Regions from separate parts of the Meiothermus sp. QL-1 genome, predicted to be linked through region 2. Evidence: riboswitches for the same ligand, from Rfam matches in the RefSeq annotation. Region 2 holds a riboswitch; the other holds the start of a gene.
What was found. A riboswitch is a leader RNA that binds a small molecule or an ion and turns the genes downstream of it on or off. The one in region 2 is predicted to bind thiamine pyrophosphate.
Positions count from the first base shown of each region.

Region 1 (4,629 bases), on a different contig from region 2:
GCCTGGTAGGTAGCCACCTCGAGCGTGGCCCATCCCGGCCCTCCCAAAAGAAGCGGGACCCCGAAGCTGGTGAAGCTGTAGAGGAAGACCAGGCTGCCGCTGGAAAGAAGGGCCGGAGCCAGCAGGGGCACCCCCACCCGCAGGTAGGCCCGCAGGGGGCTGGCCCCCAGGGTGCGGGCCGCGGCCAGGGGAGGGGCCAGCAAGGGCAGCAGGGCCACCAGCGGCCGCAGCACCAGGCCCAGGTTGTAGAGCGCGCTGGCCCAGAAGAGAACCCAGGGGGTGCCGTAGAGGTTTACCCCCAGCGCCCCCCGCGGCCCCACCAGGGCCAAGAAGCCCATGGCTACCACCAGAGGGGGCAGGACGAAGGGCACCACGGAGAAGGCCAGCCAGAACCCCCGCCCCCAAAACCGGTAGCGAAAGGCATAGGCCAGCGGCAGGGCCAGCAGCAGGCAGAGCAGCGAGGAGCCCAGCCCGTAGGCCAGGCTCCAGCCCAGCCGGGCCAGATAATAGGGGTCGGCCAGGGCCTGCCCGAAGCCTTCCCCCAGCCCCAGGGCCACAATCCGCCCCAGAGGGTAGAAAAGCGCCAGCGCCAGGAAGAGAAGCACCGGCAGGGCCAGCCAGCGCATCTACCGCCGGGCCTTCACCGCCTGGGCGCTTTGCCCCTGCAGCACCACCTGGGTCCACTCCCTGATCCAGCGTTCGCGGTTTTGCCGGATCTGTTGGGGGCTGAGCCGGGCCGGTTGGGGGGGTACCTCGGCAAAGCGGAAGACCTCGGGCAGCCTGGCGTCGCGCCGGGCCGGGTAGACCCACATCTCGGTGGGGATGTTTTCCTGCACCGGGCGCGAGATGAGCCAGTCCACGAAGCGCTGGGCCGCCCGCAGGTTGCGGGTCCCCTTCAGGATGCCCACGTACTCGATTTGGAAAAAGGCGCTGCCGGGCAGGAACAGGTTGGCCGTGGGCGGCTCGCTGGGTTTGGGCCTGGCCTCGCTGTAGTAGAGCTCGGCGGCAGGGCTGGTGCTGTAGGAGACCACCAGGGGTCGGTCCCCCCCTGCACGGGTGAAGTGGGTGTAGTAGGCCTCGCTCCACCCGCTCACCACCCGCACCCCGTTCTTGCGCAGCTCCTCCCAGAACTCCAGGTAGCCCTCCTCGCCGAACGAAGCCACCGTGGCCAGCAAGAAGGCCAGCCCCGGCGAGCTGGTGGCGGGGTTCTGCACCACCAGCAGCCTGGCGAAGGCCGGAGCGGCCAGGTCGCCGAAGCGCTGGGGCAGGGGGCGGTCTTTGAAGTAGGCCCGGTCGTAGTTGAGGGCCACGTAGCCGAAGTCCACCGGGGTGGCCCGGAAGGTCTGGTCGAGCAGGAGTTCAGGGCGCAGGCTGGCCAGCTCGGGCGAGCGGTAGGGCTGCAGGATATCGGCCTCCAGGGCGCGCGAGAGCAGGGTATTGTCGAAGCCGTAGATCACATCGGCAATGGGGGCGCTTCTGCTCAGGATGGCCTTGTTGAGCATCTCCCCTGCGTCGCCCCCTTTCAGAAAGCGCAGCCGGAGGCCCGCTTCCCGCTCGAAGCGGGCGACCAGGTTCTTGTCCAGGCTGAAGCTGTCGTGGGTGAGGATGGTCAGGGTGGGCGGCTGGGCTAGGGCAGGGGCCAGGGCGGCGAGCGCCAGACCGAGCCAGAAGGCCCATCGGTTGGGGTACATAAAAACTCCCTCCTTGTCATCGGGAGGGGTGTCATGCTCCCTACGGCGGTACGAACCGCATCAGGTTCAAAGGGTCTCTCTCAGCCCGGGCTCCGGGCACCCCCGATGACACCCGGATGATACGCTTCGGGGAAGAGACCGTACAGGCCCTAGCTTACGGTCTGGGTGGCCACAATCCAGAAGCCAGGGTACTTTTCGCGAAGCCGCTGGGCGAGGAAGCGGGCCTGGTCCTCGTCCTCGGCCAGGCCGAAGAGGGTGGCGCCCGAGCCCGAGAGGAGCACCCCCCTGAGGCCGATGCGGTAGAGCTCGAGCTTGAGCTGCTCCAAGTAGGGGTGGAGGCCAAATACGGGCCTTTCCAGGGTATTCCAGTAGGGGGGCTCGGCCCCGGCCCGAAGGGCTTCCAGGATGCCCGGCAGGTCCAGCTCGGGCTGCCACATCGCGGGGGTCAGCCCCCGATAGGCCTCGGCCGACGAGACCGCCAGCCCCGGGTTGACCAGCACCAGGTGGATGGCCTGGAAGGGCAGGGGCGTAAGCCTTTCCCCAATCCCCCTACCCTCGGCCAGGCCCCCCAGGAGAAAGAAGGGCACGTCGGCCCCGAGCTGCCGGGCCAGGGCGAATAGGTCAAGGTCCGCAGGGTAGAGCCGGGCCAGGGCCTTGAGCGTGGCCGCGGCGTTGGAGGAGCCCCCACCAAGCCCTGAGGCCAGCGGCAGCCTTTTCTCCAGCACCGCCCGCACCCCCCCAGGCCGGCCCGCGGCCTCCAGGTAGGCCGCTGCAGCCCGGTAGACCAGGTTGTCCTGGGTGGAGGGGAGGGAAGCGCCCCTGACCTCGAGGCTTATCCCCTCGGGGGCGGCTTCAATCCAGAGCCGATCGGTCACTGCCAGCGCGGCAAAGAGGGTGTGCAGCTCGTGGTAGCCATCGCTGCGGCGCCCCAGGACCGAGAGCCCTAGGTTGACCTTGGCGGGGGCTAGGACCTCCACAACCGCGCCACCCCCTCGGCCAGCAGCAGGTCTTCGGGATAGGTCACCTTGAACATCCGCCGGTCGCCCTCCACCAGGGCCACCGGATGGCCCATGGCCCGCACCAGCTGGGCGTCATCGGTGTAGACCCGGTTTTCCAGGCGGGCCCGCTGGTGGGCTTCCCACAAGAGCGACCGCCAGAAACCCTGGGGGGTCTGGACCAACCGGTGGTGTTCGCGGGGCACCACCACGCCGTACCGGCCCTCCTCCTCCTGCACCAGCGTGTCGGGCACCGGCACCACCAGGGTGGCCGCCCCGGTTTGCTCCACCGCTGCCAGCAGCCGCCTCACCGCCTCCTGCACCACGAAGGGCCGGGCCACGTCGTGCACCAGCACCACGTCCCCTGTGGCAGCTTCCAGCAGGTGGTAGACGCTTTCCTGCCGGGTGCGCCCCCCAGGCACCACCCTGGCCGGTAGGCCCTCCACCATCCTCCCAGGCGGCAGGGCCACCACCCGCTCCTCCGCCCAGGCGAAGGCCTCCAGGGCCCAGGCCAGCAGGGTCTTGCCCCCCACCTCCAAAAAGGCCTTGGGTCCCCGCCCGATTCGCTCGCCCGCGCCCGCCGCCGGCAACAACACCGAGACCCTCACGTCTGCATGCTACCGCACCGGTCAGGTCTCCATCTGGACATGGTATCCTCGGCCCGTGACGGTTTTCGAGGCGCTCATCCTGGGGATTCTGGAGGGGGTCACCGAGTTTTTGCCCATCTCCTCCACCGGCCACCTGACCCTGGCGGCCCATCTTTTGGGGCTGGACATAGCCCACGACCCCTTTTTGAAGAGCTTCGTCGTGGTGATTCAACTGGGGGCCATCCTGGCCGTATTGACGCTCTATTTCAGGCGCTTTTTGCGCGATGCTGAGGTCTGGAAGCGCATCATTCTGGCCTTTATTCCCACCGGGGTGCTGGGTTTTTTGCTGGCCGATGTGATAGAAAACGTGTTTTTGGGCAACGACCTGGTGGTGGTGGTGAACCTGGTAGGGGTGGGGGTGCTCCTGCTTTTTGTGGACCGCTGGCTCGAGCGGCACAAGCGCTACGATGATGTGAACCAGGTGCCCCCTTTACAGGCCATGCTCATCGGCTTCTTCCAGGCCCTGGCCATGATGCCGGGGGTCTCGCGCAGCGGGGCCACCATCGTGGGGGGGATGGCCCTGGGCATGGCCCGCCGGGCTGCCGCGGAGTTCTCCTTTATTTTGGCGGTGCCCACCATGCTCTCGGCTACCGGGTTTTCCCTGGTGCGCCATCTGGATGAGTTCCGCGCCGATAGTTGGCTGCTGTTGGCGGTGGGCTTCTTTTCGGCCTTCCTGGCGGCTTTGCTCACCGTGCGCTGGTTGCTGGAATTCGTGAGCCGGAGCAGCTTCGTGCCCTTCGCCGTATACCGCATCGTGGTCGGGGTGGTCTACGGGGTTTTCTTCCTGCGCTAGAGCTCGAGTTCCTCCACCTCTCCCCAGCGCGGGGCCCGCTCGTACTCCAGGCCGAAGAGGTCCAGCACGCGCTGGGTCAGGAAGGCCAGCAGGTCCTCGATGCGCCTGGGCTTGTGGTAGAAGCCCGGCGCAGCCGGGAGAATGGTGGCCCCAGCCTGGGCGGCCTTGACCATGGCCTCCAGACTGGGCAGGGGTAGGGGGGCCTCGCGCGGCACCAGGACCAGCGGCCGGCGCTCCTTGAGGGTCACGTAGGCCGCGCGGGTGAGCAGGTTGTCGGCCAGGCCATGGGCGATCTTGGCCAGGGTGGTGGCGCTGCAGGGCACCACCACCATGCCCAGGGTGCGAAAACTGCCCGAGGCGATGGCCGCACCCAGGTCGCTGCTACGGTGCACCACGTGGGCCAGGGCCTCCACCGCCTCCACGCTCTGCCCCGCCTCTTCCACCAGCACCCGCTTGGCCCCTGGGGTCATGACCAGGTGCACCTCTACCTCCGGCACCCGCTG
Region 1 is NZ_QQSV01000002.1:233,038-237,666, forward strand. Features, by position in the region: gene DV704_RS03915 (iron ABC transporter permease) at 1-626, opposite strand, end outside; gene DV704_RS03920 (thiamine ABC transporter substrate binding subunit) at 627-1,691, opposite strand; TPP riboswitch at 1,711-1,805, opposite strand; gene ispE (4-(cytidine 5'-diphospho)-2-C-methyl-D-erythritol kinase) at 1,841-2,668, opposite strand; gene ispD (2-C-methyl-D-erythritol 4-phosphate cytidylyltransferase) at 2,656-3,294, opposite strand; gene DV704_RS03935 (undecaprenyl-diphosphate phosphatase) at 3,350-4,126, shown strand; gene DV704_RS03940 (UbiX family flavin prenyltransferase) at 4,123-4,629, opposite strand, start outside.
Region 1: another riboswitch for thiamine pyrophosphate. It lies ahead of DV704_RS03920 (thiamine ABC transporter substrate binding subunit); the one in region 2 lies ahead of thiE (thiamine phosphate synthase).

Region 2 (4,629 bases):
ACTGGTACGGCGGCCGGGACAGCAAGCGCCTATCCCGCAAGCACGCCTCCTTGGCTTACCTGTCCCCTCCCGCCTTTCCCCAGGAGCTGGCCCAGCGCTACCGCCGGGCTATGGAAGCCCTGCTCTACCGGTACCACCGCAAGCGGGCAAAGCTGGAACAAAGGCTTCTTCAGGTCCGCACCCAGCGCCAGGCCCTGGAAGGGGTGGTGGGAAAGGACGAACCCACCCCCGAGGTATTCGCCCACATGTGGGCGGAGTGGGGCAGGCGGGGCCTCATCACCGCGGTGTTCTCCGCAGAGCTGGTCTACAACAAGCTGGCCATGGACACCCTGGAACTGAGCCAGCTGGAGGCCTACGTGGTCTCGGCCATCGCCACCCTGGTCATGTTCTGGATGGGGCATGAGGCGGGCAACCAGTTCCGCAAGGGAGCTTATGTCCTGGCCTCGGTCATGGGGCTCATCCCTTTGGCCATGGCCGCCACCTTTGCCTTTTTGCGCTTTGAGTTCACCCGCCGCATGGCCCTCATCGCCGGGGACCCTGCTCCCGGAACCTGGGCCTTGGTGGCGCTTTTGGTCCTGGGGTTAGGCCTGGTGGCCTTCACCGTATTTTTGGGCTACAAAACGCCCCATGAGCGGGAGCTTCTCCTGCGGCGGTACTACCTTTTGCAGAACCAGGAAAAGCTCCTTTCCAGCAGGCTCTTCTTCCTCCACCAGCAGACCCAGCGCCACCTGGACTACCTGGGGGCCCGTTTCCGAGAGGAAGTGGCGGCCTACTGGCGGGGGTTTTCCCGGGCCTGGCCCAACTGGGACCCCGCACCGGAGTTCACCGGAGCCCTGCCTCCCTTGGAGCCGCCCCGCTTGCCTCCTTCGCCTGAACCTCCTGAGCCCCCCAAGGAGGCTCGGCCGGCTGTATGATCAAGCTCCTTCTGTTCTTCACCCTGCCCTTCATGGGCGGCAAGGAGGAGTACCAGGTGCTGGTGGCCCTGGGGTGCAGTGCGCCTCGAGGGGTGCAAAACGGCTACCGGGAGATGCTGGCGGAGGAGGTTCTCCCCAGGCTTTCGGAAAAGCTCCTCAACGCCTCCTTGCGGCTCACCCTAGCGCCTGTTACCGGTCGTTCCTATACCGCGCCTATCCGCGTGCTGGAAACCCCGGATGCCCTGAACACCCCCAGGTTTAAGCTGGAGCGCTTCAAAAAGACCTTCCACCAGGAGGCCCTGAAGGCCTTTGATGGGCTGCGGCAACGGGCCATCGCCGAGTGCACCCGGGGTACGGAGATCGTGGCCGCCCTGAAGGCTGCGGGGGAGCGGGCCAGGGGCAAGGGGCGGATCCTCCTTCTGGTGCACGGCTTTGAGCAATCTGAGCTGGTGAACCTCTACGACTACACCCTCAAACTGGAGCGGCCGGAGGTGCGCCGCAAACTCCTGGAGCGGGTTCGCCAGAAGCTGGGGTTGCCCAACCTGAAGGACCAGGAGGTTTGCTTTGCCGGGCTCACCGCCGGGGACGACAGGAACGCCAATGCCCGGCTCACCACCTCCATCCGCGCCTTCTGGGAGGAGTTGGTCCAGGCTTCGGGGGGAAGGCTGGTGGGCTATGGGGCCTCCCCGCGGGTGTGCGGTTTCTGGTGACGTATGGAATTCCAGTTTGAATGGAAACGTACCGGGGACATCCTGGGGGATTTTGTCCGCCTCATCTTCCTCCTGGAGGAGGGTCTGGAGCGCTTGGGGGCTTTCCCCGAGGGGACCCTGGGCCAGAAGATGGCCCAGGTGGAGGGGTACCTGCAGGAGCAGGATGGGGAGCTGGTGAGGGGCCTTTGGGAGCTGATCGCCCTGCGCAACCGGGTCATCCATGAGCGCGCTCCCCTTTCGGAGGAAAACCTGCGCTGGGCTTCCCTGAGGGTGGCAAGGCTTCTCCTCTTTTTGGAGCGGCAGGGCTACTACCACTGGCAGGAGCTGCAGCTTGCCCTGGAAGTTCTGCAGGACTTCCCACCGCCTCCGCCCTTTAGGATTACCGTGATTGAGCCCCCGCGGGCCCAGGCGCCTAACCTGCCTCCAGGAAACCGCCCCCTGCAGGTTCCCGGGAGATCCATGGCGGCCCGCCCCCTGGAGCTGGCCAGGCGGGTCTTCCTTTGGCCCAAACCCCTCCGGCGCCGGGCCTAGGGTATGTTTGGGGTATGGACCAGGTGTTAGAAAGCCTATGGCAGGCCTACAAGGAGGCGGTGAGGGCTGGGGGAAACCCCCAGGCCCTTTACCAGGAGCGGGTCTGGCCGGCCCTCCTGGAGCTTTGGCGCCGGGAGCCCAGGGTCTACCCCAGCCGGCAGCCCTTTGCCGTTTCCATCCACACCCTGGGCACAAGCCCGGAGGCCACGGTCCTGGCCGTCCTGGGGGCGGGGGCGGAGAAGGTGTATGTGCTCCACACCCCGGAAAGCGCCTCCTTCCTCTCCCGCCTGCGCCAGGAGACGGGGAAGGACATCTATCCCCTGGAGATTGGCAAAAGCGACGTGGGGGCCATCTACCGCCACGTGAAGGACCTTTTGGAAAAGCACCCGGACGTGCCCGTGGTCCTGGACCTCACCAGCGGCACCAAGGCCATGAGCGCGGGGCTGGCGGCCGCGGGCTTCTTCTTCCTGTGCCGTGTGTGAGTGAGCCCACACCTCTCCTACAGGCCGTGCTATAGTGGGGGCACAGGCTAGGGGTGCCCTGAACAAGGGGCTGAGAGCTGGGTATATCCCAGCAACCCTTGGAACCTGATCCGGGTAATGCCGGCGGAGGGAAGCCTTATGCGGAGAATACCCCCAAAACCCACCTTTCTCCTTGGGCCGCAGGGCTTTGCCTTGCCGGCCTGAGGAGGTGAGCGGCTTGCAGGGAAGGCTTTACCTGGTGGTGACCCCCAGGCCCGGCTGGAGCCAGGAGGAGACCCTGGAGCGCACGGAACGGGCCCTGGCGGGGGGCGTGGAGGTCTTGCAGCTACGGGCCAAGGACTGGGAGGCCCGCCCCATCCTGGAGCTGGGGGAGAGGATGCGGGCCCTGGCCCAGGCCTACGGGGTGCCCTTCTTCCTCAACGACCGGCCCGACCTGGCCGCCCTTCTGGGGGCGGACGGGGTGCACCTGGGCCAGGGGGACCTCACCCCTCTGGAGGCCCGGCGGTTTTTCTCCGGCCTGGTGGGCCGGTCCACCCACGCCCCCGAGCAGGCCCTAAGGGCCTTAGAGGAGGGGGCCGACTACCTCTCGGTGGGGCCCGTGTGGGAGACCCCCACCAAGCCGGGGCGGAAGGCGGCGGGCCTGGGGTATGTGCGCTGGGCGGCGGAGCACCTCGAGGCCCCCTGGTTCGCCATCGGGGGCATAGACCTTGCCAACCTGGACCAGGTCCTGGAGGCGGGGGCCAGGCGGGTGGTGGTGGTGCGGGCCATCCTGGACGCCGAGGACCCCGAGCGGGCGGCCAGGGCCTTTAGGGAGCGGCTTTATGGTGTGGGTTAACGGCGAGCCCAAGCCCCTCGAGGGCAAAACCCTGCGGGAGGCCCTGGAGGAGCTGGGGGTAGAGCTTGGCCGGGTGGCCGTCCTCCTCAACGAGGAGGCCTATCCCGGCACCGAGCTCCCCCACCACGTCCTGCGGGAAGGGGACGTGGTGGAGGTGGTGGCCCTCATGCAAGGAGGCTAGATGGACACCTGGAAGGTAGGGGAAGAGGAGCTTAGGAGCCGGCTCATCCTGGGCTCGGGGAAGTTCCGGGACTTCGGGGTGATGCGGGAGGCCATGGCCGCGGCGGGGGCGGAGGTGGTTACGGTCTCCGTGCGGCGGGTGGAGCTTAAGGCCCCGGGGCACGTGGGCCTTCTGGAGGCCTTAGAGGGGGTGCGGCTTCTGCCCAACACCGCCGGGGCCAAAACGGCGGAGGAGGCGGTGCGCCTGGCCCGCCTGGGCCGGGTGCTCACCGGGGAAAGGTGGGTGAAGCTGGAGGTGATCCCCGACCCCAGCTACCTCCTCCCTGACCCCCTGGAGACCCTGAGGGCGGCGGAGAGGCTTCTGGAGGAGGGCTTCGTGGTCCTGCCCTACATGGGGCCCGATTTGGTCCTGGCCAAGCGGCTTGCCGCCCTGGGCACGGCCACGGTGATGCCCCTGGCGGCCCCCATCGGCTCCGGCTGGGGGGTGAGGACCCGGGCCCTGCTGGAACTCTTCGCCCGGGAGAGGGAGAGCCTCCCCCCGGTGGTGGTGGACGCGGGGCTGGGCCTGCCCTCCCATGCGGCGGAGGTGATGGAGCTGGGGCTGGATGCCGTTTTGGTGAACACCGCCATCGCCGAGGCCCAGGACCCTCCCCGCATGGCCGAGGCCTTCCGGCTGGCGGTGGAGGCGGGGCGGAAGGCCTTCCTGGCGGGCCCCATGCGGCCCAGGGAGGGGGCAAGCCCCTCCAGCCCCACCCACGGGGTGCCCCTGGGGGGCCGGGCATGAGGGCCGAGGTGGCGGTGGTGGGGGCGGGGGTGGTGGGGGCCCTGGCCGCCTACGAGCTCAGGAAGCGGGGCCTTTCCGTGCTCCTTCTGGACGCAGGGAAGGCGGGGGCGGCCACCCTGGCCAGCGCCGGGATGCTGGCCCCCTACCCCGAGGGGCTTTCCGGGGAGCTCCTCAAGGGGGCCCACTTCGGCCT
Region 2 is NZ_QQSV01000004.1:69,543-74,171, reverse strand. Features, by position in the region: gene DV704_RS06365 (hypothetical protein) at 1-914, shown strand, start outside; gene DV704_RS06360 (hypothetical protein) at 911-1,624, shown strand; gene DV704_RS06355 (hypothetical protein) at 1,628-2,155, shown strand; gene DV704_RS06350 (hypothetical protein) at 2,170-2,637, shown strand; TPP riboswitch at 2,677-2,786, shown strand; gene thiE (thiamine phosphate synthase) at 2,855-3,472, shown strand; gene thiS (sulfur carrier protein ThiS) at 3,459-3,653, shown strand; gene DV704_RS06335 (thiazole synthase) at 3,654-4,436, shown strand; gene DV704_RS06330 (FAD-dependent oxidoreductase) at 4,433-4,629, shown strand, end outside.